One region of the Maricaulis sp. B-26 genome, then DNA from elsewhere that is predicted to be linked to it. Evidence: predicted binding sites of a transcription regulator. Region 1 holds the regulator's gene; the other holds the start of a gene.
What was found. Region 1 encodes HrcA, which represses chaperone genes, less so after heat shock. Its sites were predicted from a motif close to GTTAGCANTCNNNNNNNNNGANTGCTAAC; they were not measured.
Positions count from the first base shown of each region.

Region 2: the regulator HrcA is predicted to act here: its motif matches at 4,281-4,309, upstream of groES (co-chaperone GroES).

Region 1 is NZ_JBSXNX010000021.1:15,905-31,644, forward strand. Features, by position in the region: gene AC13HB_RS07855 (FkbM family methyltransferase) at 1-354, opposite strand, end outside; gene dnaK (molecular chaperone DnaK) at 418-2,334, opposite strand; gene AC13HB_RS07865 (alpha-ketoglutarate-dependent dioxygenase AlkB) at 2,698-3,318, shown strand; gene AC13HB_RS07870 (hypothetical protein) at 3,470-3,817, shown strand; gene AC13HB_RS07875 (hypothetical protein) at 3,965-4,429, shown strand; gene AC13HB_RS07880 (FMN-binding glutamate synthase family protein) at 4,457-5,974, opposite strand; gene AC13HB_RS07885 (serine hydrolase domain-containing protein) at 6,289-7,644, shown strand; gene grpE (nucleotide exchange factor GrpE) at 7,707-8,354, opposite strand; gene hrcA (heat-inducible transcriptional repressor HrcA) at 8,361-9,440, opposite strand; gene rph (ribonuclease PH) at 9,558-10,274, shown strand; gene AC13HB_RS07905 (helix-turn-helix domain-containing protein) at 10,459-10,692, opposite strand; gene AC13HB_RS07910 (DUF2975 domain-containing protein) at 10,706-11,254, opposite strand; gene rdgB (RdgB/HAM1 family non-canonical purine NTP pyrophosphatase) at 11,641-12,240, shown strand; gene hemW (radical SAM family heme chaperone HemW) at 12,233-13,408, shown strand; gene AC13HB_RS07925 (penicillin-binding protein activator) at 13,412-14,848, opposite strand; gene rsmI (16S rRNA (cytidine(1402)-2'-O)-methyltransferase) at 14,847-15,740, shown strand, end outside; gene AC13HB_RS07935 (YraN family protein) at 15,740-15,740, shown strand, end outside.
Region 2 is NZ_JBSXNX010000018.1:96,566-112,305, reverse strand. Features, by position in the region: gene AC13HB_RS05555 (EAL domain-containing protein) at 1-220, opposite strand, end outside; gene AC13HB_RS05550 (serine hydrolase domain-containing protein) at 717-2,180, opposite strand; gene AC13HB_RS05545 (MarR family winged helix-turn-helix transcriptional regulator) at 2,345-2,776, shown strand; gene AC13HB_RS05540 (YiaD family glycine zipper/OmpA-like lipoprotein) at 3,384-4,049, opposite strand; gene groES (co-chaperone GroES) at 4,361-4,651, shown strand; gene groL (chaperonin GroEL) at 4,701-6,344, shown strand; gene AC13HB_RS05525 (S9 family peptidase) at 6,540-8,519, shown strand; gene AC13HB_RS05520 (hypothetical protein) at 8,540-8,881, shown strand; gene AC13HB_RS05515 (glycoside hydrolase family 3 protein) at 8,974-10,092, opposite strand; gene AC13HB_RS05510 (hypothetical protein) at 10,430-11,602, shown strand; gene hisS (histidine--tRNA ligase) at 11,885-13,360, opposite strand; gene AC13HB_RS05500 (hypothetical protein) at 13,516-13,992, shown strand; gene AC13HB_RS05495 (protein-disulfide reductase DsbD family protein) at 13,989-15,740, opposite strand, start outside.

The DNA of each region.
Region 1 (15,740 bases):
GTAGAGGCCGGCATTGGCACCGGCATCGACGAAGACGAAGGGCCGGTCGTCGCCATGGGCAGCGATCGCATCGCGGATCGTGGCGCGTTCTTCGCGATCCCAGGTCTTCGATCCGGCGAAAACCCGCTTTTCGCAACGATTGTCGCGCAGGTGCACGCGGGCGAACTGGCCGGGAAAGACCTCGACATCGGCGATATCAAGACCGCCGGACATCAGGAGGCGGCGGACCACGCTTTCCGCCCCCCGGCGCAGGGCGTCACCCGGAAGCGCCATCGGCAGGCGCCGCAAACGTTCGGCCGGTGCCGAAAGTGCGAAGGCGCCGAAGGGCGCTGAGATGGGATCGGGCCGGGACATGGGTCTCGGAGAAAGCCGCGGGGCCGGACCGGGGCAGCCCTGGGGCCGCCCCGGATCCGCGCCTTACGCGTCTTTCTTGTTCTCGTCGTCGACCTCGGAGAATTCCGCGTCGACCACGTCGTCATCGGTGCTTTCCGCAGTGGCGTCTTCGCCGCCCTCGGCCGGCGCTTCGGATTGCTGGGCCGCATAGACGGCCTCGCCGAGCTTCATGGCCGCCTGGACCAGCGCCTGGGTCTTCTGCTGGATGGCTTCGAGATCTTCGCCATCCTTGACCTCTTTCAGCTCGGCAAGAGCGGCCTCGATGGCCTCCTTGTCGGCAGCCGGCACTTTCTCGCCGAACTCCTCGAGCTGGGACTCGGTCTGGTGGAGCAGGGCCTCGGCGCCATTCTTGGCCTCGACCAGCTCTTTCTTCTTCTTGTCCGCCTCGGCATTGGCCTCGGCGTCCTTGACCATTTGTTCGATGTCGTCGTCCGACAGACCGCCGGAGGCCTGGATGCGGATGGCCTGCTCCTTGCCGGTCGCCTTGTCCTTGGCGGAGACGTTGACGATGCCGTTGGCGTCGATGTCGAAGGTGACCTCGATCTGCGGCAGGCCGCGCGGAGCGGGCGGAATGCCGACCAGGTCGAACTGGCCGAGCAGCTTGTTGTCCGCCGCCATTTCACGCTCACCCTGCGAGACGCGGATGGTCACGGCCGTCTGGTTGTCGTCGGCGGTCGAGAAGGTCTGCGACTTCTTGGTCGGGATCGTCGTATTGCGCTCGATCAGGCGGGTGAAGACACCGCCCAGCGTCTCGATGCCCAGCGAGAGCGGGGTCACGTCGAGCAGGAGCACGTCCTTGACGTCGCCTTGCAGGACGCCGGCCTGGATGGCCGCGCCCATGGCGACGACCTCGTCCGGGTTCACGCCCTTGTGCGGATCCTTGCCGAAGAAGCCCTTCACGGCTTCCTGCACCTTCGGCATGCGGGTCATGCCGCCGACCAGGACGACGTCGTCAATGTCGGAAGCGGACAGGCCGGCATCCTTGAGGGCTTTCTTGCACGGCTCCAGCGTGCGCTTGACCAGATCCTCGACGAGGGCTTCCAGCTTGGCGCGCGACAGCTTGATGTTCAGGTGTTTCGGACCCGAGGCATCAGCCGTGATGAAGGGCAGGTTCACTTCGTAGGAGGTGGCCGAGGAGAGTTCCTTCTTGGCCTTCTCGGCTTCTTCCTTCAGGCGCTGGAGAGCCAGCTTGTCGGCCTTCAGGTCGATGCCGTTTTCCTTTTTGAACTCGTCCGCGAGGTATTCGACGATACGCAGGTCGAAGTCTTCACCGCCGAGGAAGGTGTCGCCATTGGTGGCCTTCACCTCGAACACGCCGTCGCCGATCTCCAGGATGGAAACGTCGAAGGTACCGCCGCCGAGGTCGAACACGGCGATCGTCTTGTTCTCGCCCTTGTCGAGACCGTAGGCGAGAGCGGCCGCGGTCGGCTCGTTGATGATGCGCAGCACTTCCAGGCCGGCGATCTTGCCGGCGTCCTTGGTGGCCTGGCGCTGGGCGTCGTCGAAATAGGCGGGAACCGTGATCACGGCCTGTTCGACATTCTGGCCGAGATAGGATTCCGCCGTTTCCTTCATTTTCTGAAGCGTGAAGGCGGAGATTTCCGACGGGGAATATTTCTTGTCGCGGCCCTGGATCCACGCGTCGTTATTGTCCGACGGCACGATCTTGTAGGGGACCATGTCGACGTCCTTCTTGACGGTCGGGTCGTCCATGGTGCGGCCGATGAGGCGCTTGATCGCGAAATAGGTGTGGTCCGGATTGGTGACCGCCTGGCGCTTGGCCGGCTGGCCGATGAGGCGCTCGCCGTCCTCGGTGAAAGCGACGACGGACGGGGTCGTCCGGGCGCCCTCGGAATTCTCGATGACCTTGGCCTGTCCGTTTTCCATAACGGCCACACAGGAGTTGGTAGTACCCAGGTCGATGCCGATGACCTTGCTCATTGATCGTCTCTCCGTTTTTCCAAGCGGGACCGGCGCTGCGAATGCTGACCTTGAAGACAAGCGCCGCGCATTCCGCTCTCCGTCCCCTTCGGGATCGTCATTGATAGGGCCGGTGTGCCGACACCGGCGTGGTTCAAATCAGGCGGGGCAATAACCCCGCGTCTGGTAGGCGATTTAGGGAGAGGGGCGGAGGAGTGCAAGGCCTCTCTCAGCTCTCCTGCATATGGGCGATACGCATATGATATGCGGAAAACCCGGGATTGCGGAGCCGGGCCTGCTGAATCTGTCCGTCCGTGTCCTGAAACGGGTGGAAACGGGCGGCGGTGCACCTCATCTTGCCGGGTTATGACACAGGCCTTTTCCATGCCGGACGGCTTTCGCCTCCTGCCCGGCTATTTCGACCGGGCGGCCCAGCAGGGGCTGATCGACTCTGTCGTTGCCGCCACGCGGACCGCCCCGTTCTGGCGGCCTTCCATGCCGCGGACGGGAAAGCCGCTCTCGGTGATGATGACCAATTTCGGTCCGTTGGGATGGGTCACAGACAAGGCGAAAGGCTATCGATACGAGCCGGCGCATCCGGAAACCGGCACGCCCTGGCCGGACATGCCGCCGGCCCTGCTCGATCTGTGGGAGGCTTTCGCCGCCTATCCCGAGCCGCCGGAAGCCTGTCTCGTCAACTGGTACGGCCCGGACAGCCGGATGGGCATGCATGTCGACCTCGACGAGGCGGCCACGGATGCGGCGGTGATCTCGGTCTCGCTGGGGGACAGGGCGCGTTTTCGCATCGGCGGACCGCAACGGGGCGGCAAGACGGCGTCGATGATCGTCTCCTCGGGCGATGTCGTGGTGCTCGGCGGCGCGGCGCGGCGCTGCTATCACGGCGTCGACCGGATCTATCCGGATACTTCCACCCTCCTGCCGCAGGATGTGTTTCCCGGGGGCGGACGCATCAATCTGACGCTCAGGCGGGTCAATCTGCCCTGACCGGAAGACGGAGCCGATCACCGGGGTGCGCGTTATTCCTTTGCCTTGCTCCCTTGCGGGAGCGGAGTCATCATACGTGCGGGGGCGAGGAGATTTTCGCAGGACCGCCGTCCGTTCGCGACGGTGTGTCCGGTAAGGGAGAGACCACGCCATGATCCGCAATTATCTGCTTGTTTCGCTTGCCGCGCTCGGCATTGCCGCCTGTAGCGCGACCACACAGGGCGCTGCCACAGGTGCTGCCATGGGCGCCGCAGCCGGTGCGATCATCGGTAACAACACCGGGTCCGGCGATGCGGAGACCGGCGCCATCATCGGCGGCGTGGTCGGTGGTGCGGCCGGGGCCTATGCCGGTTGCCGCTATGAAGGAGGTTGCCGCTGGAATCAGAGCAACAACAATCATTCCCAGCTCTATTACGACCGGGCAGCAGGCCGTGAATACTATTTCGACCAGCGTGACGGCTGCACCTATTGGCGGAACGGCCAGTTCCGGAGCTGTTAATCGTCTAACAGGGTCTGCCGCACCCGGGCGGGTGGCAGGCTTTTGTCTTGCAACTTGACCCGCTTGGGGTAGCTTCGCGGCGCCGTCGGCTACGGCCTGGCGGCGCCGTTTCCTGTTCAGCCTTGTTCGAGTCTCCAGGGGTATTTCATGAAATGTATTGTGTCGGCTGCGGTCCTGGCGCTGTGCGTGGCGGGTCCGTTTTCCGCATCTGCGCAGGCGCAATGCCTCGAGATCGATGCCGAGCGCGGCTGGCAGAGCGTGAATCTGGACGGTTCGCCGGTCGAGGTCCGAAGCGTGGTCGGTACCTGGACGGTGGACGATCGCAATTATGAGGCGGTCGACTGGCGCGGTCATATCGGGGAGGCCCGCGAACGCCTCGCACGGCACAACCGGTACAAGTTCGATGCCCGCTTCGATTTCGGCGTGCTCCTGGTTCGCGACGATCAAGGGCTCGTGCCCCAGCAGCGTGCCGTGCCGGGATTTGCGACGACTGCGCGCAAACTCTCCTTCCGGATCAATGACGCGGATCACGCCCTGGGCGACAATAGCGGCTGGATGACCGTCTGCATCCGGCCCTATAGCGGACCCGGCCTGGCTGCGCGACCGGACTGACGGCCCGGCACCTCGCTGTTGCGAGGGCTAGTCCGGAGCGCGGTTCCGCTCGCTTTCATCCGGCGGCATGAAATCCATCGCTGTCATCGGAATGGAGCGGCCGTGTGCCTGCACGATGCGGACATGCTTGCGCCGCAGGCGCCGCGGTTCGGCAACGCCGCAGGAATGGGCGATAATCTCGACATGCCGGCGTACGCGTTCGGCATAGCGCGCGACCATGTCCGACTTCTCGCGCACCACCAGCCCCCTCTGCAGGCGCTTGTTGTGCGTGGTGACTCCGGTCGGACAGGTATTGCGATTGCATTTGAGCGCCTGGATGCAGCCCAGCGCGAACATGAAGCCGCGGCCGCACTGGACGAAATCGGCACCTGTCGCCAGGGCCCAGGCAACGGCGCCGGGCGTCAGCAGCTTGCCGGAGGCGACGATGCGGACCCGGCCGCGCAGCCCGTAGCGATCGAGAATCTCCACGGCGATGGGCAGGCTTTCGCGGATCGGAAGGCCGACATTGTCCATCAGCGCCATCGGCGCGGCGCCGGTGCCGCCATCGCCGCTGTCGATCGTGAAAAAGTCCGGCGCGCTCTCCGGTCCACGCCGCGTGATTTCCTCGCACAGCTCCTCGATCCAGCCATAGGCGCCGATACAGGCCTTGAAGCCGACCGGCTTGCCCGTGACCTCGCGGATATGACCGATCATGTCGAGCAGGCCGCCGATATCGTCGAATTCGGGATGCCGGTTGGGCGAGATCGAGGCCTTGCCCACGGGAATGCCGCGAATTCTCGCGATGTCGCGGGTGACTTTCTCCGCCGGCAGTATGCCTCCCTTGCCGGGCTTGGCGCCCTGGGAGAGCTTCAGCTCGAACATGCGCACCTTGTCGATGGCGGCCAGGTCGCGCAGCCGGTCGTCGCTGAGTGCGCCGTTCTCGTCGCGCACGCCGTATTTCGCGGTGCCGATCTGGAAGACGATGTCGCAGCCGCCTTCCAGATGCATGGGCGACAGACCGCCCTCGCCCGTATTCATCCAGATGCCGGCCTTTGCCGCGCCTCGCGAAAGCGCGCGGACCGCGGGTTTGGACAGGGCGCCATAGCTCATGCCGGAAATATTGAAAAAGGACGGTGCCTCATAGGGCTGAGGGCAATGCGGCCCGACAGTCAGGGGGCGTGTGGCGGCGGCATCGTCGTCGAGCAGGGGAAAGGGGCAATTGACGAAGATCGGCGTACCGACCTTGTCGAGCGGTTTGGTCGAGCCGAAGGGGATGGTATCGCCTTCATCGCGCGCCGACCGGTAGACCCATTCGCGCTCGGCCCGGTTGAAGGGCAATTCCTCCCGGTCCATGGCAAAGAAATATTGCCGGAAGAACTCGCCCAGCTTCGTGAAGAGATTTCGGAAACGCCCGACCAGAGGGTAGTTGCGGCGCACCGCATCCTTCGTCTGGGAGATGTCCGCGAGATAAAAGATCAGCCCGACGAAAACGAGCAGGCCGAGCGCCAGGATGAAGACCTGAGTCAGCAAATTCATCGCCTGCATGGCCCATGGTGGCAATCCCATGCGTATATCCTCTCCGCTTGCTGGGCGCATGATGGCGGAGGGTGAGCCTGAAGGCGAGGGGGCTCGCGCCTGTATGGCGCTGATGTGAGACGGTGTGAACGCACGGACGGAATCAGGGCGCTCCCCCGGTGACCGGCCCGGATCGGGCGCAATGCCGAACATGAAACCGCTCGTAATGCAGCCGCAATGAAACCGAATTAAGAAATCTGTCTGCGTTGGCGGTATCCTGCTGATTTGACGTAATGAAAAAGACTTCATTTGTCCGGTTCTGGGCTCCCGATATTGTCCGCGCTTGAATAATCATGGGGATTTACATGAACAGATACCTTGTCGCCGGTCTGTGCGGTTTTGGCCTCCTCGCCAGTCCTGCGCTCGGCCAGACGTCCGACCTGGCAGCCGAGATCGATACGATGCGGCGCGCCTATGGCGTGTCGGGACTGGCGGTTGCGGCCGTTTCCGGCTCGGACGTCATCATGGCTGAAGGATTCGGCACGTTCGACAATGTCGAGGTTGGCGCGGACAGCGCGTGTACACTCTACTCCGCCACCAAGGCCCTGACCGCACTGACGCTCGCTTCGCTCGTTGAGGAGGGACAGGTCGATCTCGAAGCCCCGTTGGGCCGTTTGCTGGCGGCCAGTCCGGAAGACTGGACCGATATCCCGCTCTGGAGATTGTACAATCACACCAGCGGCATCGCGATGATCGTCAATCGCGATGAATTCCGCGAAATCTCGCAAGATCCCGAAGCGGGAAATGCGGCGATCTACGAGGTCGTACGCGACCTGCCGCTGGACTATGAGCCGGGGGCGCATTCGCGCTATCAGCAAAGCGGTTATGCGGTCGCGGAGATGATCGCCGAGCAGCAGCTGGACGCCAGCTGGCCGGAACTCGTGGCGCGTCATCTGACCGGACCGGCCCGCGCGGAGCGCACATTTCACGGAGAGATCGCCGACGGCACGAAAACGGTGCCCATGATCACATCGGCGGGTGAATACCGGACCACACCTGCAGACATGACGCGTATCTTTCTGGCGCTCAATGCCGGCCATGTCGCTGATCGCGAGTTTCTCGCCGAACTGCTTTTCGATCCCCGCTATATCCAGGATGGATACGGCCTGGGCGTCATTGTCGAGGAAACAGCCGGAGAAATGACCCTGGGTCACAGGGGCGGTGGTGCGCGCGCCAATATCCGTTACGCCCCGCAATCCGGGATCGGCGTGATGGCGTGCACGGACCAGGTCGCCAATCGTGCGTTGACCATTCACGTCAGTGACATGGTCATGAATGCCCTGATCTCCGGCGAGGCGCCGCGTCCGCACATCGCCAGTCTTCTATACGCCTCGAACGATCAGTCAGCGCAAGCGCTTGCGGCGTTGTTCGAGCGGGAAAGAAACGATCCCGATACGCGTTTTGGCTTCGGGGGTGCTGAAGGGGTCATCAATGCACTGGGTTATGACGCGCTCGATGAGACACCCGGTGAAGCCCGCATCCTCTTCGAACTGAATACGCGCATGTATCCGGCCTCCGCCAATGCGTGGGATTCCCTGGCGGATGCGCAGCTGGCGCTGGGCGATTCAAGTGCGGCGCTTGCAAGCATGCGGCGTGCTCTCTCGCTGCAACCCGAAAACCCCTACTTTCAGTCGAGAGTGGCAGAACACGCGCCGGACTAGAGGCTCCACGTGAAACGGATCAGGCGGCAGCGCTGACGCGCTTGCCGCCTGAACGGTCTCCGTCAGGCCTTCACATCGACATTGCCGCCCGTGCTGCCGCCAGCTTCACCACCGCCGCTCGGCGAACCGGCGGAGACGGCGACCATGGCAGCGCGCAGGGTGCGGTCGCCGATCACGTATCCGGTCTGCATGACCGAGGCGATCTTGCCGGCCGGCTGGTCGGACGGGATCTGGGCGACGGCCTGGTGGCGGTGCGGGTCGAAGGCTTCGCCGGGCTGCGGGTCGACCTTCTTCACGCCGTGACGCTCCATCTTGGAGAGCAGCGCTTTTTCGGTCATGGCCACGCCCTCCACGAGATTCTTGATCGCATCGGAGGCCTCGTCGATCGCCGACTGTTCGACGGCGGCGACGGCGCGGGAGAGATTGTCGGCCACGTCCAGCATGTCCTTGGCGAAGGAAGACACGGCGTAGTCGCGAGTGTCCTTCACCTCTTTTTCCGAGCGGCGGCGCGTATTCTCGGCCTCGGCCAGGGCGCGCAGCAGCTTGTCGCGCATGGAGTCGAGTTCGCCGTTCAGCTGGGCGATGGTTTCCTCTGGCGTCACCTCGCCTGCCGGATGCGCCTCGGCCCCTTCGGCCGAACCGGTGTCGGCAGCGCCCTCCGGAGCTTCGGTTTCAGCTTCGGTCTGCGGGTTGTTTTCGGTCTCGTTCATTCCGTCTCACTCTCGCGATCGCGTGCCGTCCAGAATCTGGCCGACCACGCGGGCCGTGTAGTCCACCAGGGGAATAACACGCGCATAGTTCAAACGCGTCGGGCCAATTACACCCAGCGCGCCGATGATTTCCTGTTCCGAGTTCATATAGGGAGCCACGATCACGCTTGAACCCGACAGGCTGAAAAGGGGGTTTTCCGCGCCGATGAAGAGGCGGACCCCGTCGGCGTCGTGCGCCTTGTCGAGCAGGGTGATCAGCTCTTCCTTGCGTTCGAGATCCTCGAACAGCATGCGAATGCGCTCGAGGTCGCTCGCCGCCTCGACGCTTTCCAGCAGGCGGGCCTGGCCGCGTACGATCAGGGCCCGGTCGTCGCCGCGACCGCCCGCCCAGTCGGCCAGCCCCTGCTGGACGAGTTCCTCGGCCGCCCGGTCGAGCTGGGACTTGCGCTCGGCGATTTCCTGTTCGATGCCCGAACGCGCCTCTCCGAGGCTGCGGCCCTTGAGGCGAGTGGACAGGTAGTTGCCGGCTTCGACAAGCGCCGCCGGCGGAAGCCCTTCGGGCGCGCGCATGAGCCGGTTCTCGACCGAACCGTCCTCGAAGACCAGCACCGCCAGCGCCTCGGAGGCGGAGAGCGGGACGAATTCGACATGGCGCAAGGGCGCCTCGCGCTTGGGCGAGAGCACCAGGCCGGCCCCGCCCGACAGACCGCCGAGCAGATTGGAGGCCTCGTTGAGCAGATCCCGGGTCGATCGCCCCGAAGCGCCGACCTGGCCCTCGATCGCCTTGCGCTCGTCCGCGCTCAGCTCGCCGATCTGCAGCAGGCCGTCGACGAAAAGGCGCAAGCCCGCATGTGTCGGCATGCGCCCGGCGCTGGAATGCGGGGCGGTCAGCAGGCCCATCGCGGCCAGGTCTGCCATCGTATTGCGGATCGAGGCGGGCGAGAGGGTGAGATTGCCGGTCTGCGACAGGGTTCGCGAGCCGACCGGTTCGCCGGAGCGCAGATAGGTCTCCACGATTTCCCGGAAAATCGTGCGCATGCGTTCGTCGAGCGCGGCGAGGCCGGAGATGGAGCTGGGTTCGGACATGTCCCATCAATTAGTCGCAGCGTGCCGAGGGTTCAATTCCGTTTCGCCGCCGCTTCTCCTTGAAGCGGGCGGCGAGGAGGGCTAGACGCGGCGGGACCATAAATCAGGAGACCGCCGATGAGACCCCATGGACGTGCCCGCGACGCGATGCGTGAAATCAGCCTGGAGGCCGGGGTGTCGGTCTATGCGGAAGGCTCCTGCATGGCGCGCTTCGGGGGCACGCACGTGCTCTGCACGGCGAGCATCGAGAATTCCGTCCCGCCCTGGCTGCGCGGTGGGGGCAAAGGCTGGGTGACGGCGGAATACGGCATGCTGCCGCGCGCCACGCACACGCGGGGCCGGCGCGAGGCGGCGGCGGGCAAACAGTCCGGCCGGACCCAGGAAATCCAGCGCCTGATCGGGCGTTCCCTGCGCGCCGTGATCGATCTGAAGGCGCTCGGCGAACGCCAGATTACCATCGATTGCGACGTCATTCAGGCGGATGGCGGTACCCGGACGGCGGCGATCACCGGCGCCTGGGTCGCGCTGAAACAGGCGACCGCCTATCTCATGGAAGAGGGTCTGCTGGAGAATGATCCGGTGCACGGCCAGCTGGCGGCGATTTCCTGCGGCGTGATCGAGGGGGAAACCCGTCTCGACCTGGAATACGAGGAAGACCGCGACGCCGGGGCCGATGCGAACTTTGTTCTGACGGATAAAGGCGGTATCGTCGAAATCCAGGCGACAGCGGAAGACCGTCCGATCCCGGAAACGGCCTTCGACGAGCTGTTCGCACTTGCCAAGGCCGGTGTTGCTGATCTGTGTGAGAAGCAGCTGGCGGCGCTGAAGCGCTGAGGCCAGTGGTGTTCCGGCTTTCTGGCCGGAGAAGAAAGACAGACGGCGGGAGCGCGCTGGGGGGCTGAAATCGGCCCGCTCGGACACTCTTGGAAGGGGCTACCGTGCAGGCCCGCCCCCGCCGTCTGTCCCACCCATTTCCCCGGAAGGCCGGGTTCGGGCGGGCTGTTTGACCCGTTCGCGCCTATTCGGCTGCGTCGCGGGCATCGTCCTCCTCATCATCGAAACTCAGCAGGTCGCCGGGCTGGCAACCGAGTTCGCGGCAGAGCGCTTCAAGGGTGGAGAAGCGTACGGCCTTGGCCTTGCCTGTCTTGAGGATGGACAGGTTGGCCATGGTGATGCCGACACGGTCGCAGAGTTCGGTCAGCGACATGCGGCGCTCCAGGAGCATACGGTCGAGGGTGACGCGAATGGGCATGATTGGCGCCTCCCTAAATCGTCAGTTTTTGTTCTTGGCGCATGCGTGCACCTTCGCGGAAAACTTCCGCAAGCACCAGAAGCGCAGCCACCGCGAACCAGGCGCCGAGATCGATATTGGCAGTGACCGTCAGCTCCAGTCCGCCCATGACCGGGCGGTCCATCATGGTCAGCAGCATGGCCACGGCGCCCTGGGTTACATGGCGCAGGATCTGGAAAGCGGCGATGGCCAGCGCGATAACCCGGAGATGCCCGGCGTTTTCCGGCACGAAGGGGTCACCCGCGATGAGCGTCGAAAAGATGCGGCGCAGACGGTCTATGACCACCATGACGGCGACGATCTCTGCAACGAAGATCGGGAAGATCCAGCCGTAATCCCTCACCGAGGACAGCAATTCGGACACGATTCCGGGCGAATAGCCCAGGAAATCCATGATGAGGGTCGCCGCTGTTGCCAGCAGGACGAAGGCGGCAATCGCCAGCAGTGCCCAGCTGAGATACCAGACGCCGTCCAGGACGATCTTTATGATGGATGCGAGCGATCCGCGGCCGAGTGTTTTCATGCCTGCCCCTTCCAAGAACGACGTAGGCCATTTCGACTGAGGCCCGTGGACGTTATCGCCGTCCTTCGGGCCTCAACCGTATTTCGCCATCATGCGGCAACCGGTGCAATGGCATAAAACGTTCCGGCTGCGACGGAAATGAGCAGTACGAGATTGATGGCAATGGAACCCATCATACGCATGCTCGAATTGTCGGACCTGACCATTTTCCTGTTTCCTTCGTGTTGAATGTGACCAACTACCGTTGTCTTTCGTGTTACTCGGACAGTGTTTCCCGTCCTTGTTGTTTATCGATAAACCCATCATTGGCGGGACGCAAGCAAAAAATATCGTTTTTCGATATGAATTTTTTGAAAGGCGATAAATAGGAGGTCGAATCCGGACCCATGACGCATACCGAGACCTGGGTGTTGGCCAGTCACAATACAGGCAAAATCAACGAGTTGCGTGCACTTCTGGAGCCGCGAGGGATCGCGCTGAAGAGTGCTGCCGATCTTGATCTGCCCGAGCCGGAAGAGACCGAGACCAGCTTTCGCGGCAATGCGGAATTGAAGGCTCGCGCGGCCTGCCTCGCGACGGGACTGGTCTGTCTGGCCGATGACAGTGGCCTCGCGGTCGATGCGCTGGACGGCGACCCCGGCGTCCATTCAGCCCGTTGGGCCGGCGAGCCGCGCGACTTCTCCCGGGCCATGGAAAAGGTGGAAAGCGGGCTGAGGAATAGTGGCAATGCGGACCGCACCGCCCGTTTCATCTGCGCCATTGCCCTCGCGCGGCCGGACGGACGCGTCAGTCACTACCAGGGCGAAGTGGCCGGCGAGATCGTCTGGCCGCCGCGTGGCGAGGGCGGTTTCGGCTATGATCCCGTCTTCCGGCCGCACGGCCATGAGCGCGTCTTTGCCGAGATGAGCCGCGAAGAGAAACAGTCGATGAGCCATCGCGGCCGCGCCCTGGCGGCGTTGATCGCGGCGGAGTTTCCCGATGGCTGATCCCGCCGGAGGGGGCGAGCAGGGCGACGCGCTGGGGCTTTACGTCCACTGGCCCTATTGTGCCCGCATCTGCCCCTATTGCGATTTCAACGTCTACCGGCCCAAGGGCGACCAGGGGGCCTTGCTCTCCGCCATACTCGACGATCTCGCCGGCTGGCGCGAACGGACCGGACCGCGCCCCCTCGCCAGCCTGCATTTCGGCGGCGGCACCCCCTCCCTGATGACACCTGCCCAGCTCGAGGCGGTTATCGGTACGGCCGAGCGGCTCTGGGGCTTCGCGCCGGACGTGGAAATCGGCCTGGAAGCCAACCCCAATGATGCCGGCGGTTTTGCCGGCATGGCCTCGGCCGGGATCAACCGGCTCTCGCTGGGTGTGCAGAGTTTCGACGATGCTGCGCTGGTCGCCCTCGGCCGCGATCACGACGCTGCCGGGGCCGAACGCTCGATCGCCGCGGCACTGACGCATTTTCCCCGGGTCTCGCTCGATCTCATCTATGCGCGCGCCGGCCAGGACGCGGATGCCTGGGCGGGGGAGCTGCGCAAGGCGCTCGCGACGGGCGCCGGGCACATCTCGCCCTATCAGCTCACCATCGAAAGCAATACCGCGTTCGGCAAACGCACGGAGCGCGGCGAAAGGCTGGCCGCGCCGCCGGACTTCGCGGCCGATCTCTACGAGCTGACCAACGAGATCTGCGCGGGTGCAGGTTTTGAGGGCTACGAGATTTCCAATCATGCCCGCTCGGCCGCAGACCAGTCGGTGCACAACCGCATCTACTGGGCGGGCGGCGACTGGATCGGGGCCGGACCCGGCGCTCATGGCCGGCTCGGAACGCATCGGACGGGCGGGCGTATCGCGACGGCGGCTGCCCGGCGTCCGGCGGATTACATACGCACGGTGTCCGAAAAGGGCTGGGGCGTGGACGAAACGGAGACGCTGAGCGCGGCAGACGAGGCCGCCGAACGGATCCTCATGGGACTGCGCCTCGCCGAAGGGCTCGATCCCGCCCGGCTGGAGCGGGCGACGGGTCTGAGCGTCGACGCAGCGGGGCTTGCCGAGATGACGGAGATGGGTCTGATGGAAACCGCCGGCACGCGCATCCGGCTCACCCCGGCGGGCCGCTTGCTGGCCGACGGGGCATCGGGGCGGCTTGTACCTGACGCCGGCTAGCGCCTAGTCCTGCAGGGCGGTTCCCGACGGCGCGGTTCCGAAGGGCGAGCGTGTCGTCGGAGCCGTACCGTAGGGATCGGTATCGTACGGGTCGGTGTCGAACACGTCCGCCTCGAAACTCGTCGGCGCCGGCTCGATCTCGAAGAAGCCGCGCGAGCGCATTTCGTAGATGGCGAGGCCACGTTCGATCATGCCGGTTTCATCGAAACGGAAGAGACCATCCGCGCCGAAGAAGCCCTGCTCGTTCTCGATCGCATCGCGCGAAAAGCCGGCTTCTCCGCCTTCCAGATGCGCGGCCAGGGCCATGGCATCATAGGCCAGGCTGGCGATGCGGGACGGCTCGCTGCCATAGGTCTCCTCGAAGCCGGTTTCGAAGGCTTCGCGGGCGGTCAGGTCCGGACCGGCAAACCAGCCGCCCCGCAGGGCGGGCTCGCGCAACAAGTCCGGGTCGTTCCAGAGGCCGGTGCCGAGGAAGCGCACGACCAGCGGGTCGACGGCCTGGCTGATCAGCAGCGGACCGAGCGCGCGCAGCTTGGTGCCCCCTTCGGGCAGGATGACGGCCTGGAAGGGCGCTTCCGGATCGGGAGCCCATTCCTGCTGACGCAACTCGTCGGCGTCTTCCGGGGTGAGCGGTTCGAACACGCCTTCCGCAAGGCGGGCCGAGGCACGCGACATGGCTTCCACATCGCCGGTGTAGAAGGATTCCGCCGCGACGAAGCCGCCGTGGCGTGCGGTATTGTCCTGCAGCGCGGAATAGACGGCCATGCCGTAGCGGTCCTGCGGGCCGAGATAGGCATATCGCTCAATGCCCTGCGACGCCGCATATTCGACAATCCGCTCGACCTCGATGCGTGGCGGGAAGCTGAGCAGGTAGACGCCGTCGCCGGCCGTCGTCGTATCGGTCGTAAACGCGATCATCGGGATATCGTTCGAGCGCGCGACGTCGCCAGCGGCCCGTACGGCGGGTCCGAACAGCGGTCCGATGATGATGTCCGCCCCGTCCTCGACGGCCGCCTGGGCAGCCGAGCGGGCGCCGTCTGGCGTGCCCTGCGTATCCTTGGGGATCATCAGCAGGTTGCCGCCGGCGCGGTCGAAGAGCGCCATCTCCGCGGCGCGCAGCATGCGCAGGGCCTCGCCGCGCGCGGCGGCGCTGTCGCTGGAGAAGGGCAGCAAGACGGCGACGCGGGCAATGTCGCGGTCTTCCATGTGCGGCGGGATCAGTCCGGTGCGTTCGGGCTCTTCCACCGGATCCGGCTTCGGCTCGACCACCGGCTCCACCACGGGTGGCGGGGCGACGGGCTCGGGCCGCGGCTGGGGCGTTGGCTGGCTGGCGCAGGCCGCAAGGCTGGCCGCACCGATGACGGCGAGGACGCGCGCGGCGGATTTTTGTGTCAGGTTGGCGAGAACCGACGAAACGCGTGAAACAAAGACTGCAAGCATGACCGAAACACCCAGCGAAATTCAGGCCGAAGCTATCCGCCAGGGGCGGAAGGGGCAAGCGCTCGGGCCGGGTCTTTATCTTGTGGCGACGCCGATCGGCAATCTGCGCGACATCACTTTGCGGGCCCTCGACGTGCTCGGCGCTGCCGATACGGTGCTGGCCGAGGATACGCGGGTCACACGGCGCCTGCTCGACGCCTACGATATCCGCGCGAAGTTGCAGGCCTATCACGATCATAATGGCGAGAAGGTCCGTCCCCGTATCATCGAGGCGCTGGAGGGCGGTGCGCGGATTGCCCTGGTCAGCGATGCGGGCACGCCGCTGGTATCGGACCCGGGTTACAAGCTGGCCCGTGCGGCGATCGAGGCCGGCATCGACGTGGTCGCGATTCCGGGAGCTTCGGCAGTCCTGACCGCGCTGACGATCGCAGGTCTGCCGACCGACTGCTTTACCTTCGCCGGTTTCCCGCCGCCCAAGGCCGGACCACGCGAGGCCTGGCTGGAAACCTATCGTCACGTTCCGGGCAGTCTGGTGATCTATGAGGGCGCCTCGCGTCTGCCCGCCTCCCTGGCCAGCATGGCGAAGCTCTTTGGCCCCCGACCGGCCGCAGTCTGCCGCGAGCTTACTAAGATGCACGAGGAGGCGCGGCGCGGCACGCTGGATACGCTCGCCGCGCACTATGCCGAAGCCGGTCCGCCGCGCGGCGAGGTGGTTGTGGTGATCGGCCCGCCGCCCGCGGACGACTGGGACGAGGCACGGATCGATGCGGCGCTCCGGGCCGCGCTCGAGGACATGCGCGTAAAGGACGCGGCCAGCCGCGTCGCGGAAGCGTCCGGCTGGGCACGGCGAGACGTCTATGCCCGCGCGCTGGCGCTGAAGGATGGCGCGGGA
Region 2 (15,740 bases), on a different contig from region 1:
GATTGGCAGCCTTGAGATTGTGTATCTCCGCCTCGAAATAGCGGCGTTCCTGGCCGCGGGCGGCGGAGAGATGCGCCATGCCGGCGACGACGAAGACGATCGCGCCCATCATCCAGGCGGACAGCGACGGCATCAGACCGAAATACTCGAACCCGATCGCGGCAACGGCGGCGACCATGAGGTAGGTCAGGAGAATGAGAATGTCGGACGCGCGGGGCATGTCGGACCTCGGCTGTGGCGTTTGAGCAAGCAAGCCGGTGCCAGGGACAACCGAATCGCTACGCGGGCTTGAAGGTTAAGCTGTGTCGCACGCGGTTGTCGTTTAGTTAACGAAGGTAAACCAGTTTGAATAAAATTGACGTAACCCGTTGAATCCCAATAGCGCTCATAAAATAAAGCGGGGCGCAGGAATGCGGGTGGTAGTCGTCGGGACGTGCACGTCGACTGCTACTACAACGACTACCACGCGGCGCTCAGACAGCGGTTCGGGCCTGTGGTTTCGCCGGCCCGGGCGGATTTGCGGATGTCAAAGAGCCCGGGGAGTATAGCAAGTGCGCAGCCTCGGAGGATAAGCGGGGATTGCCGCGGGAGAGGCTTCCGGTTTCCCCCTGCCCTCTCCCGTTTCCCGCATCCCCTCGAACACCGTCATGCCCCGGCTTGTCCTGAAGGACTCCCGACCGCATGAGGGATATCGCCGAACGGGCTCCCGTATTTCCCTAAGGAGCGTCCCCGTTGAGCTGGTCGATAAAGGCTTGTGCCTCTGTGCTGTCCGGAACCCGTTCGATATAGGCCCGGTACATGTCCAGCGCTTCGACCTCGCGGCCGGTTACGCGCAGCCCCTGCGCCAGGCTGAAGATTGCGTCATCTGAATCCGGGCTGATCGCCCGATTGAGGCGCAAGAGGTTGAGGCCCGCATCGCTCTGTCCGCGGTGGATGTATTTGAAAGCGGCAAGTTCGATGACGCCTCGTCGCGGTTCGCGGGCCGTTTCATCGCGACGGAACATCGCCAACCCGGCTTCATGGCCCATCGACACGGTTGCTGCGATGAGGTCCTGAGTGAAAGCATAACTACGCGTCTCGTCCGTCGGCCCGACGATGAGTTCATGGGCAAACATCTCGACACCCCAATAGCCGTCGACATCGCCGTTGGTGAGCACGATGAAGGTGGTGTCTTGATCCGGGAAGATCATCAATTCGACGGCAACGCCGTAATGCCCACCGGAATGGCCCAGAACACGTTGACCATTGAGCGTTTGCTCGATCACCCCATAACCGTAATTGCCGATCGGTGTCTCGCTGCGCCCTTGCAAAAAGACCGCTGTCATTTCAGGGCCCAGCAGGCGGTGATTATTGAGCGCCACGACGAAACGGTGCAGGTCGGCGAGGGTCGACATGGCGCCGCCCGCGGCACTCCCGCGTTGCTCCCAGCGTTCGGTGCAATCCTCCCATTCGCCCGGATGTTCGAGCGACCTCATATAGCCGATCGCTCGATCGGGGACAGTCTCGTCAAGCCGCGGAAAGCCGGTGTCGTTCATCCGGGCCCTGTCGAAGACCGCGCTTCGCACGTGATCGTAATAGCTGCTGCCGGTCACGGCCTCGATGATCAAGCCCAGGACGATGTATCCACCATTCGAATAGGAAAAGGCAGACCCCGGCTCATGCTCGAGGGGAATGTCCGCGAACAAGGAAAGATAGTCGCGATGCGTGTCCGGCCTTTCGCCTTCCAGGGCGTCCAGCCCTTCCCAGTAATTGCCGATCCCCGACGTGTGCATGAGAAGGTGTTCGACCGTTACGCGGGTCGATGCCGTGCGGTTCGGATAGTCGGGCAGATAGTTGCCTATCGTATCCTGGAGTGAAATGGCGCCGGCCTCGACCAGCTGCAGTATGCAGACCGCTGTGAACATCTTGGACAGCGACGCCAGGCTGAATTTGGTCGACGTGGTGTTTGGCTGCCCTGTCCGCCGGTCCGCCAGACCATAGGCTCCCTCGAACTCGATGGTGCCGTTTCGTGCGAGCAGGACGGCTCCGCTGAAATCATCGGCTGTGGCAAGATTGGAAGCGTGAGCCGCCAGAGCGGACGCGCGGGAACGCCCTCCCATGCAGCCGGAGATCGCCAGGGACGAGGCCGTTGCGACACCGAGGGTTAGAGCGTCACGGCGGGATATGAGCGGGATCGACATACGCTGATTTCACTTTCATCTTGGACACAGTCCAATTATTTATGTAACTGATTACGGATATGTCAAGCCACACTGATACCCCTTCAGAAAATCCCGCGATCGATGCCGTGCAGGCGCAAGGTGCGGCCGCCTTGGGCGGCCGATTACGGCGCCTGAGCGATCGCATGGATCGCGACGCCAAGTCTTTATATGACAAGTTCGGTGTCGCCTTCGAACAGCGCTGGTTTCCCGTGTTCAACTGCCTCCTGGACGGGACACCCATGTCGGTTACGGATATCGCCGACCGCCTGCGCGTTTCCCACGTCTCCGTCAGCGTTATCCGCACGGGCCTCGAACAGGCCGGCCTGATCGCCTCGCGTCCCGACGAACACGATGGCCGACGACGCGTGCTGGCTTTGACAGAGAAGGGCGAAGCATTGGCGCAGGAAATGGAACGACTCTTCGATGCCCTCAACAAGGCCGCAACCGAGCTGAACGCGGAAGCCGGCGATGCGATCGCAACGATCGCGAGATTGGAAAAGGCGCTCGACGAAAAACCGCTTTCCACCCGGGTCATGGACCTTCTCGATCGGCCGGAACGCCATGGGGAGAAATAGCACCGGGCAGATCTCGCACCGAGCGGGGGAATTCTGCGGCGAGCGAGCAAAAGGGGCAGACGAATCTAACGCGGACATTCTTCCCGCCTTATGGCGCTCGCCCCCTCGCTCCAATCCCCGCATCCTCCCGACCACCGCCATCCCCCGGCTTGTCCGGGAGATCTCGTCACTCACGCTGACAGGATAGGTGAAGTCCCCCGAATGACCGCTGCGCGCTCACCGAGGGATGACGGGGTGTGTGGAGAGAGGCGAAGGAATAAGGGATACGGAGAGAGAGTGTGTGTGTGAGAAGTTAGGCGCGTCCGCCGCGCCCACTTCCCCATTCATCTCTTGCCGAGATTCCGCCGCACGGGTCCAGCGCCGTCAAGGCGCATGCCCGCTGTGCGACGCCGAAGGCGGCCTTGACGGCGCTGGCCCCGTGCGGCCTGCTGGCTGGCATGAGATGTATGGGTACGTCTGCGCGAGGCGCGAGAGCCCCGGTATGCGCAAGAAACAGGAACAGGTGAGCTTGCCGCGCCAATCCCACCCGTCACAATTCCACCCGCCCCAACCAAAAACGGCCCGCACAAGGCGGGCCGCTTCCAGATTCAGTTTCAGACAGTCCCGGTCAAGCCACGTGCGGGCGGATCAGGATTTCAACGCGGCGGTTCTGCTGGCGGCCATAGGCCGTCGAATTGTCGGCGATCGGCGAGCGTTCGCCCATGCCGGCGATGTAGAAGCGGTCGCGCAGTACGCCCTGGGCGATGAGATAGGAGCCGACCGAAGAGGCGCGCTGCTCGGACAGGCGCTGATTGTAGTCGGCAGCGCCGGTCGAGTCGGCATGACCGATGACGTCGACATAGGTCGCCGGATAGCGGTTCAGCACCACCGAGACATCGTTGAGGATGGCGTAGTACTCGCCCTTGATGCTGGCCGAATTGGTGTCGAAGGTCACATCGCCCGGCATGATCAGGCGAAGATCGTTTCCTTCGCGGCGAACGCCGACGCCGGTATCGCTCAGCGCCTCGCGCATGGCGGCTTCCTGGCGGTCCATGTAATTGCCGATGGCGCCGCCCGCGAGCGCGCCGATACCCGCGCCGATGAGGGCGTTGGTCCGGCCTTCCTCGCTGTCGGACGTATTGGTCATATAGCCCAGCGCGGCACCGGCGGCTGCGCCGATCAGGACGCCGCGGCCGGTATAGTTCGGACGCGTTTCGCCGGTGACCGGATCCGTCGTCGTGCAGGCAACCATGGCCAGGGCCGTCAGGGGAATGACTGCGAAGCGAAGTTTCATGGGTTCTACCTTTTAGCTACCGCTGGTGGTGTATCGAACATCATACTGCCGAATATGACAGTCTTTCCAGATGCCCGATAGCCGGACCCGTATGAACGGCAAATGACCGGCCCTTGCCAGCGGCTTGGCAGCGCCTTGTCGGAACAAGGCTTTCCGCCTTACTGCACCTGGGCCGAAGATTCCCATTTGCCACCTCTTGACGCCCCTGCGGTCACCGCCTATCTGCCCGCTGTTAGCAGTCGGCTGGGGTGAGTGCTAACGCACCCCGGTCGCTGTCGGAACCACAGTCCTCTTGTTGGAGAAAGACAAAGATGACCTTTCGTCCCCTGCACGACCGCGTGCTTGTGAAGCGCGTCGAAGAAGAGTCCACGACCAAGGGCGGGATCATCATCCCGGATACGGCCAAAGAGAAGCCGCAGGAAGGCGAAGTCGTCGCCGTCGGCGGCGGCGCGATCAAGGAAGACGGCTCCGTGCGTCCGCTGGACGTCAAGGCCGGCGACCGCATCCTGTTCGGCAAATGGTCGGGAACCGAAGTCACCCTGAACGGTGAAGAACTCCTGATCATGAAAGAGTCCGACATCCTCGGCGTGATGGGCGCTTAATCAGCCGCCCTCCCCCTGAAACGACACTCTAGAAAACGGATACAGAGACATGTCTGCCAAAGACGTACTTTTCTCCTCCGACGCCCGCGAGCGCATGCTGCGCGGTGTCGACACGCTCGCCAACGCCGTCAAGGTCACGCTGGGTCCGAAGGGCCGCAATGTGGTGATCGAGAAATCCTTCGGCGCTCCGCGCACCACGAAGGACGGCGTTTCGGTCGCCAAGGAAATCGAGCTGACCGACAAGTTCGAGAACATGGGCGCGCAAATGCTGCGCGAAGTCGCCTCCAAGACCAATGACGTCGCCGGCGACGGCACCACGACCGCCACGGTCCTGGCCCAGTCCATCGTCCGCGAAGGCATGAAGTCGGTTGCGGCCGGCATGAACCCGATGGACCTCAAGCGCGGCATCGACAAGGCCGTCGCGGTGGTGGTCGAGGACATCAAGTCCATCTCCACCCCGATCAAGGGTTCGGACGAAGTCGCCCAGGTCGGCACCATCTCCGCCAATGGCGAGAAGGAAATCGGCGACATGATCGCCAAGGCCATGGACAAGGTCGGCAATGAAGGCGTGATCACGGTCGAGGAAGCCAAATCCCTCGAGACCGAGCTCGACGTCGTCGAAGGCATGCAGTTCGATCGCGGCTACCTGTCGCCCTACTTCATCACCGACGCCGACAAGATGCAGGCCGAGCTGGAAGAGCCCTACATCCTGCTCTTCGAGAAGAAGCTCACCTCGCTCCAGCCGATGCTGCCGATCCTCGAATCGGTCGTGCAGTCCGGTCGTCCGCTGCTCATCATCGCGGAAGACGTGGAAGGCGAAGCGCTGGCCACCCTCGTGGTCAACAAGCTGCGGGGCGGCCTGAAGATCGCGGCCGTGAAGGCTCCGGGCTTCGGCGATCGCCGCAAGGCCATGCTGGAAGACATCGCCATCCTGACCGGCGGCCAGGTCATCTCCGAAGACCTCGGCATCAAGCTGGAAACGGTGAGCCTGGACATGCTCGGCTCCGCCAAGCGCGTCACCATCACCAAGGATGACACGACGATCGTCGACGGCATCGGCGGCAAGGAAGAGATCGAGGCGCGCGTGACGCAGATCCGCCGCCAGATCGAGGACACCTCCTCCGAGTACGACCGCGAGAAGCTGCAGGAACGCCTGGCCAAGCTGGCCGGCGGCGTTGCGGTGATCAAGGTCGGCGGTGCCACCGAGATCGAAGTGAAAGAGAAGAAGGACCGCGTTGACGACGCCCTCAACGCCACCCGCGCCGCGGTGGAAGAAGGCATCGTTCCGGGCGGCGGCGTCGCCCTGCTGAAGGCCTCCTCCAAGCTGGCCGGTCTGGAAGGCGACAATCCCGACCAGACCCAGGGCATCGCCATCGTGGCTCGCGCCCTGCAGTCCCCGATCCGTCAGATCGCCACGAATTCGGGCGTCGAAGGTTCGATCGTCGTCGGCAAGGTGCTGGAAAACAGCTCCGCCACCTTCGGCTTCAACGCGCAGACCGAAGAGTATGGCGACATGCTCACCTTCGGCGTGATCGACCCGGCCAAGGTCGTCCGTACGGCTCTGCAGGACGCCGCCTCCGTGGCCTCCCTGCTGATCACAACGGAAGCCGCCGTCGCCGACGTCCCGAAGGACGACAGCGCCCCGGCCATGCCCGACATGGGCGGAATGGGTGGCATGGGCGGCATGATGTAATCATCATGAAGCCGCCCATCATCGAAAGGTGAGCAGACCGGCAAGCCGGTCTGCGGGGGCGGCATGATGTAATCATGCCGGTCACCTGACCGTACAAGCGAAGGCCCGCTCCGATGGAGCGGGCCTTTTCTTTTGCTTGCCACCCGCCCTGTGGTTGCGGCTATGCTGCGGCAGCGCTCACAGGGGGAGGCCGTCATGATACCGGCACGCATTTTCGCAACATCTGCCATCACCATTCTGCTCGCGGCCTGCCAGCCCGCAGAAGACGCGTCTCCGGGCGAGGCGGCGAACGAGGCCGCCGCCACCGAAAGCGTCGCCGAGTACGACGCCGCCACCTTCCACATGACGACGAGCTTCGGCATGGCCGCGTCCAGCGGGCACGCCTTCTCGGCCGAGACCGGACATATCCTGATCTCCTCGGACGAAACCGGCGTGTTCAACGCCTATGCGGTGGACCCGGCCAGCGGCGACCGTGTGGCGCTGACGCAGTCGGAGAGCAATGCCACCTATGCCGTGAGCTGGTTCCCCGAGGACGACCGCGTCCTCGTGACCGCGGATAATGGCGGCGACGAGCTCAACCACATCTTCGTGCGCGAGCTCGACGGACGCCTCACCGACCTCACCCCCGGCGATAATGTGAAAGCGCGATTCATCGGCTGGTCGCCGGACGGACAGGATATCTGGATCGCCACGAATGAGCGCGACCAGGGCGCCTTCGATATCTACGAGTACGACACGCTGAGCTATGAGAGCGGTTTCGTGTTCGAGAATACGGATGCGCTGCAGATCGGCGATGTCAGTCCGGACGGCCGCTGGCTCGCCCTGGTGCGCAACCGGACCTCGGCCGACAGCGACATCCTCCTGGTCGACCTCGCCGCCGACGATCCGGCGCCACAGCTGATCACGGAGCATGAGGGCAATATCGCCTATGGCGTCTACACCTTCACCCCGGACAGCGAGGCCCTCGTCTACGCCACCGACGAGCATGGCGAGTTCAACCAGGCCTGGACCTACGATCTCGTCACCGGCGAGGAAGCGCCGCTCGTCGAAGCCGACTGGGACGTCTCCTATGTCAGCTATTCGCCCTCCGGCGATTATCGCGTCGTGGGCGTCAATGCCGATGCCCGCACCGACGTGACCATCACCGACACCGGAACCGGCGAGCCGGTCACCCTGCCCGACCTGCCGGCCGGCGATTTGCGCTCGGTCCGCTTCTCGCGCGATGAGGGGCAGATCGCCTTCCTGATCAATGCGGCCACCTCGCCTTCAAACCTGCATGTGGTCGATCTGGCGACCCAGGATCACGCCCAGCTGACCAATGCGCTCAACCCGGCCATTTCCGAAGACGAGATGGTGGACGCCGAAGTGGTGCGTTTCGAAAGCTTCGATGGGCTGGAAATCCCGGGCATTCTCTACCGCCCGCACGGCGCCAGCGCCGACAATCCGGTCCCCGCCCTCGTCTGGGTTCATGGCGGTCCGGGCGGGCAGAGCCGGATCGGCTATTCCGCCACCATCCAGCATCTGGTCAATCACGGCTATGCCGTCTACGCGGCGAACAATCGCGGCTCCTCGGGCTACGGCAAGACCTTCTATCACATGGACGACCGCCGGCACGGCGAGGAAGACCTGATGGACATCGTCTCCGCCGGCAACTGGCTGCGCGAGCAGGACTGGGTCAATGGCGACCAGGTCGGCGTGATCGGCGGTTCCTATGGCGGCTATATGACCGCGGCCGCCCTCACCTTCCATCCGGACGCCTTCGATGTCGGCATCAATATTTTCGGCGTCACCAACTGGGTGCGCACGCTGCAGTCCATCCCGCCCTGGTGGGAGAGCTTCCGCGAGGCGCTCTATGACGAGATGGGCGATCCGGCCACCGATGCCGAGCGCCATGAACGCATCTCACCGCTGTTCCATGCCGAAAACATCGAGCGCCCCATGCTCGTCGTCCAGGGCGCCAACGATCCGCGGGTCCTGCAGGTGGAAAGCGACGAGCTCGTCGCCGCCGTGCGGGCCAATGGCGTGCCGGTCGAATACGTGCTCTTCCCCGATGAAGGCCACGGCTTCCGCCGCCGCGACAACCGCATCGCCGCGTCAGAGGCGTATGTGGACTTCCTCGGCACCTATCTGCGCGGCGAAGGGGCTGCGGAAGAGGTGAGCGAGTCCGGGGACTAGATTGGAAAAAGGGGATGGGGGTGAGTAAAGCAATTGCGGGGCGCGTAGTGCGGTATGCTCTCCTCCTTGGCACTGTCGGTTGGTATTTTCTCGCTGTCCGGGGTGGGCAGTCTGTGCTCGATGAATGGATCGCTCCCAGCTTGGCTGTATCAATTTTTATTTTTCTAGTTACTTCATTTATAATTATTTCAATATTTGATTATGCAAACATTGGTAAGTCCAAAAATTATAATTACAAATTATTTGAGCATATCTTTGCAAGTGCTGTAAATCTCGTCACTATAGTATCGGTTTTTATTTTGGGTGGTTTTTTTGCGATAGTAATAGGGAGCGTAATTTTTAAGACGACATTGTCAGGTTAAACTTGCCTTGAAGCGGCGCTGTCAGAAGAAAATCGTGAAAAACAGGGACACACACCATTTTATGTCCGGTCACATGTTAAACTGTCGCCTTCTCACACCCGCGCCTTCAGCGCTTCCAGCCGCGCGACCGAGGCGTCGATGCGCGCTTCCGTCAACCGGCCGCCGGCAATCGCCTCGCGGACCCAGCCGGTCACGCGCTGCGGGAGCTCCGGGTCGGGGGCGGCGGAATTTGACATCATGATGATGTCATTTCCGGCCTCGATGGCGCGGAGCACGGCTTCGCGCTGATCGAAATTCTCGCGGATGGCGGCCATGTCCAGATCGTCGGTCATGATCGCCCCGGTAAAGCCGAGCCGGTCGCGCAGGAGATCGTCCAGAATGGCCTTCGAGAAGGTCGCGGGGACGCCGCTCGGATCGAGCTCGCGATTGATCAGATGCCCGCCCATGATGAGATGGGCGGAATTTCTCTCGATGAGACGGCGGAACGGGTCCAGTTCGGCCTCGCTCCAGGTTTCGGAGATGTCGACGAAACCATCATGGCTGTCGCCGCGCGAGCGTCCGTGTCCCGGGAAATGCTTGATAGCGCAGACGGCGCCTTGCGCCTCGAACGCCTCGATAAAGGTGTGGGCGTACTCGGCGACGGCGCGTCCGTTATCGCCATAGGCGCGGCCATGCCGTCCGATCACGGCGTTCTCCGGATCGTGCAGATCGGCGACGGGCGCGAGGTTCATGTTGAAGCCGGCAGCCCGGAATTCGCGCGCGCCGATTGCGTAGATCTCCTCCGCGCCAGCCATGCCGCGCTCCTCGACCACCTGCTTGGCGCGCGGGATCCAGGTATAGCCGAGATCGCGCGAGAGACGCTGGACCAGCCCGCCTTCCTGGTCGATCGCCATCCAGGCATGCGGATCGGCCTCGCGGAAGCGGCGGGCGGAACTCTCCGCGCCCTCGCGGGAGCGCACATTATGGCGCAGGAAGAGCACGCCGCCGATACGGCGCGCGCGCAGATGGGCGTCGATGATGTCCGCACCCGTCGTTTCGGCACTGGAGCCGATGAAGCCGAGCAGCAGCATGCGGCCCACCTTCTCGTCCAGCGGCATGGCGGCGGCTTCCGCGAGCGCGGCGGGCAGGCCGGCAGCACCGGCCCCGATGGCGCAGGCCCCGGCTGCGCCCCAGCGCAACATCGTCCGGCGACTGGGCATCCTTAACGTCATCCATGTCTCCACTCTTCACGCACCGCCGGGGCGAAGGCCCCGCAGACGGTCAACCGTAAGCCAGAATGACGGCGATCTGTCAAAATGGTCATAACGGCGCAAGCATCCGGACGGACCGGCTTTGCCACTTTATGCAGGCCGTGATTGCTCACGATTGCGGCCCCTTTCGTGACTTGGCGCGGCAGGCACCCCTATCGACCTGCCGCGCCCTTTCTTTCCCGCCTCCTGTCCATGCCCGAGCACTTCGCAACATGACGAAATATTCAGACGGAAGAACTGGGCCTGTAAGATGATCAATGACAGGGTCGTGACAACTACACTGATCGAGGGACACAAAATGAAACGCATTCTTCTTGCCAGTGCCGCGATCGCGAGCCTCGGCACCGCCGCTTTCGCGATTGATGGCGACGACAAGCAGCAGACCCGCGTTCGCGTGGCCGACAACTACGGCGTGGTGGTCGCCGGCGACGGACCGATCGTCGAACTGCGCGGCGAAAACGGCGAGCGCACGCTGCATATCGAACGGGACGGCTTCGAGACCGAACTTCTCATCAACGGCCAGCGCGTCGAAATCCATGACGGCACGGTCACGGTCGACGGACAGGCCGTCGAGGCCTCGCCCAACAGCGTGGTGGTCATCGAAGGCAACGAAATCCGCGTCGTCGACGGCGGATTCGAAACGCGCTTCGACGGCGAATTCGAACTCCACATGGCCGAGCGCGCCGAGCACTTGGCGCGGATGCACGAAGACATGGACGCGATGGTCTTCGATGTCGATATCGACGGCATTCATGCCGACGTCATGACGTCCCTTCAGGCGACTCTGGAAGATCTGGACGGCGATCACTACTACCGCGGCCACGACTGGGACGAGCTGAGCGACGAAGAGCGCGAAGAGGTCCGCGAGGCCCTGCGCGAAGCCCGCGAGGAAGTCCGCGAAGCCATGCGCGAGGTGCGCGTCGAGATGCGCGAGGCCGAGCGCGAGCAGGGCGAAATGCGCCGCCACATGCGCGTCGAGATCCGGCGTGCCGGCGAGGAAATGGCCCGGGCCGAACGCGAGATGGCGCGTGCCGAGCGCGAAATGGAACGCGCAGTGCGCGACGCCGAACGCGCCGAGCGCGAGATCGTCCGCATGCGCATTCATCGCGACGGCGAGACCATGCACGGCGAGGATCACGCCACGATCCTGCGCCGCCATCGCGATGGCGAAGATATCCATGTCGAACGCCGCGACGTCCGCATCGAACAGGATGACAGCGGCCGCCGCCGCGTCTGGATAAATGGTGAGGAGCAGGAAGGCGACGATCTCGTCAACTGGCTCAACCGCCTTGAGAGCGACCGTCTCGACGGCGCGCGGGACGACCGCCGCGCAGAGCGTCACGCCGAACGCCGCGCCGAACGCCATGTCTACCGTTTCGACATGGATGGCGACGACGAGGTGATCGAGCTCGATGGCGGCGAACGCGTGGTGATTCTCCGCCGCGAAGTCGAGACCGACGACGACAACTGACCCGGTCGCGAACCGGACGGACAGAACGGGTCGGCCTGCGCCGGCCCGTTTTTCTTTGCCGGATCGCCTTCAGCGCGGGAAATCGGGACAAAAAAAGGGGCTGGCAAAGCCAGCCCCATAGATAACGGTTGGTCGATAAAGGGCGTCTCCTCCCCGAAACGCCAAAGGACAAGACGGTCAGGTCCAGTCCTGATGTGACGTTGACGCAGGCTTACCCTTGCGTCAACCCCAGTAATCCGAAGACGTGGGGATAAATACCGCGCCGATTTCGTCTTTTTGGCTCTAGTCGTTTCTTGCCGCCAGCTCGCGAACAGCCTCGATCCAGCTTTCCCGGGACACGGTCTGCTGGGCCGGTTGTTCTTCGCGCCATTGCTTGTTGTCGCTGATATCGGCGGCGAGCCGGGCGCCCAGTTTGAGATCCTTGATCGTCACCTGGCCGTTCTCGCGCTCGTCCGAGCCGACGATGACTGCGGCGACGGCACCGCGGCGGTCGGCATATTTCATCTGCTTGCCCATATTGCCCGATCCGACGAAGGCTTCGGCGCGGAAGCCCGCCGCACGCAGCTCGCCCGCCATGGCCAGGTATTCCGCGGACTGGCCCTTCTCCGCATTGACGACGAGCACCAGCGGCTTTTCCGTCGCAGCTCCGGCCAGACCCAGCGCGGACAGGGCCGCGGCGAAGCGGCTGACGCCGAAAGAGAAACCGGTCGCCGGAACGGCCTGACCGGTGAAGCGGGCGACAAGATCGTCATAGCGCCCGCCGCCGCCGACCGAACCGAACTGGATCGGCTTGCCGTCCTCGTAATGCGCCTGGGCCAGCAATTCCGCTTCGAAAACGGGGCCGGTGTAATAGCCCAGCCCGCGCACCACGGACGGGTCGAACACGGCCCGGCTTTCGCCGACGCCGATCGCAGCCAGCACAGCATGGATTTCCGCCAGCGCCGCCAGCCCGTCCTGGCCGGCCTGCGAGGCGCCGACCAGCGGCTCGAGGCGCGCGATCACATCGTCCCGGCTGCCACCACTGGCATCGAGAAAGGCGAGAACAGTGTCGATCCCCTTCGTGTCGAGGCCGGCGCCTTCGGTGAAGTCGCCGGATTCGTCCTTGCGCCCCTCACCCAGCAGTGCCGCCACGCCCTCTCGGCCCAGACGATCCAGCTTGTCGGCCGCCCGCAAGACGCGCATGCGACGGTCCGGATCGGCCGCGCCAATGCTTTCCAGCACACCGTCGAGCACGCGGCGGTCATTCACCCGCACCACGTAGTCGCCATCATTCAGCCCGACGGCACGCATGACGTCGGCCGCCAGGGCGATCATTTCGGCGTCGGCCGCAGGACTGGCCGCACCCACCGTGTCGGCGTCGCACTGGACGAATTGCCGGAATCGGCCCGGCCCCGGCTTCTCGTTGCGGAAGACATCGCCCGCCTGATAGCGGCGATAAGGCTTGTTCAGGTCCTGATAGTTCTCGGCCACGAAGCGCGCCAGCGGCGCGGTGTGGTCGTAGCGCAGGGACAACCACTGGCCGTCATCGTCTTCAAGAGCGAAGACGCCTTCATTGGGACGTTCCTCGTCCGGCAGGAATTTGCCCAGCGCGTCGGCAAACTCGAAAGCCGGCGTCTGCAGCGGCTCGAAACCCCAGCTGTCATAGACCGCGCTGGCCGTCTCGACGAGATGATGCTCGACCCGGAGGACGGAACCGCTGCGGTCTTCGAATCCGCGCGGACGGCGGGCCTTGGGTCTGAAGGGCTTCTTCGAGCTCATCTGTGTCTCCGGTCAAAGGTCTGGGGGTGTTTTCCATACCAGGGGAGGGACTGTGAACCCGTTTTGGCACCCCGGACCATGCAATTGCCGCTGATTTACAGGAAATCAAGACGATAGGTGGAATAATCCGCGCAACACCCCGGAGGAGTTCCGTCATGATCCGCCGCACCCTGCTGCTGGCCGCCCTCGTTCTCGCAGGCAGCGCCCCTGCCCTCGCCGGTCCCGGCGCCGACTTCGCGGCCTTCGCGCGGACGATCGGAGCGCAGACGGCTGAGCGCTCGCGTGAGGCTGCCGCCCGGCCGGCAGCGCCCGCCACGCCGCTGGGTATCGAGGACCCGCTCACCTTCGAGCTGGAACAATTCTCCGTCGAGGCCCTGCTGATCAGCCGCCGCATCGACGCCTCCGGCGGTCCCGTCGATCTGCGCTGCATTTTCCGCGGCATGTCGGAAGACGCGGCACGCCGCCTTGAGGCGCTCAATACCGCCGGGACGGCGGCCGAGCAGGCGCATATCTATCGTGAGATTTCCGAGCTGATGCGCGACGCCGCCGAAATCGCCCCCGCCGTGGACAGCGATGCCGATATCGAGGGCGTCGAACTGCCCGCCAGCTGCCCGGCTGCGACCCGCGACTAGCCGGCCGCCGCTTCCAGCGCCTCGACCAGTCCGGACCGGGTCAGCACGATCGGGAGAACTTCCGGCTCGCCGCTATTTGCCGGATAAAGCAGATAGAGCGGCACGCCCGCCTGGCCGTGCGAATAGATGAGCTGCGTGATTGCCTCGTCCCGATTGGTCCAGTCGGCCCGCATCTCGACCACGTCCAGGCGCTCGAAAGCCTCCTGCACATTGCGATCGTTCAGCACGGTGACCTTGTTGACCTGGCAGGTCACGCACCAGGCGGCCGTGACGTCGACGAAGACCGCCTGGCCGCCCGCCTGCAATTCGGCCACGCGCGCCTCGGACCAGGTTTCGTAACGAGCGCCATCGACGGGCGTCGCAGTCGCCGCGGGCAGGCGCGACACGCCCACCACGCTGGCGATTGTCGCGGCGAAGGCGATGGCGGCGAGGACCGACCAGGCGGCCCCCTTCACGCTGTGCGCCCAGACCGCAAACCCGAACAGGACCATGGCAATGCCGAGCAGGAGCACGCCGGTCGCGCCGGACTGGATGGAAAGCACCCAGCCCAGCCAGACCACCGATGCGAACATCGGGAAGGCGAGGAGCTGTTTGAAAATCACCATCCACTGGCCCGGCCTGGGCAGGACACGCAGCAGGCTCGGCGCGAAGGCAAAGACGACGAAGGGCGCGGCGAGTCCCAGGCCCATCGCGGCCGCGACCAGCAGCACGACGATGGCCGGCTGGGTGAGAGCCAGTCCCAGCGCGCCCGCAGCAAGCGGACCGACGCAGGGCGCGGCAACCACGACGGCCAGCACGCCGGTGAAGAAGGCGCCACGCTTGCCCGGCTGGTCGGCCAGGCCCGATCCCGCGCCCATCAGGCGGGTACCGATCTCGAACACGCCCAGCAGATTGAGGCCGATGGCGAAGAAGAGCATGGCGAGGCTGGCTACCACGACCGGCACCTGCAGCTGGAAGCCCCAGCCGACGGGCAGGCCGAATTCGCGCAATCCGACGAGGAGCGCGGCGAGCAGCACGAAACTGGACAGCACCCCGATCAGGAAGAAGACGCCCTGGAGCCGGATCGCGCCCGCCTCGTTATGGGCGACGCGGACGAATTTCAGCACCTTGATCGAGAGCACCGGGAAGACGCAGGGCATCAGATTGAGCAGCAGACCGCCCCCGGCTGCTAGCAAGAACAGCATGGCCAGATTGCCCAGCGGGAGCGGTGCGGCAGGCGGTGCGGCCGGAGCGGCGTTCTCTATCGGCGCCGTGACGGCTCCGGCTTCGGCACGGATCTCGAACGCGGCCGGCTGCCAGCCGCTGCCGGTATCGCGTTCATAGGTCACGACGCCGCCATACTGTCCGGGCTCGAGCGCGCCCTCGACGCGATAACCCGGTTCCGTCAGGAGCAGGAAACCGTCCTCGACCGGTTCGACGGTCTGGACTGCGGCATGCCGGATCAGACCGGCCTCGAAGGGGAAGAATTTCACCGAGCGCCAGCTTGCCGGGTCCCCGGCGAAATCGCCGCCGGACACCTGCAGGGCGAAACGGCCGTTCTCGACGTCCACGCCGCCGCTTAGGGCCGGGTCGGGTTGCGGCACGGCGTCCAGCGCGCCGCGCACATACCAGTAGCCGGCCTCGTCCCGGACGGGCGCCTCACCGACCGGCAGCGTCATGCTAAAGCTGCCCTCCTCCGGGATGCATATCTCTTCGCAGACGAGCCAGGTCGCGCTCAGCCCGATGGTCACGCTGTCGCCGGCATAATC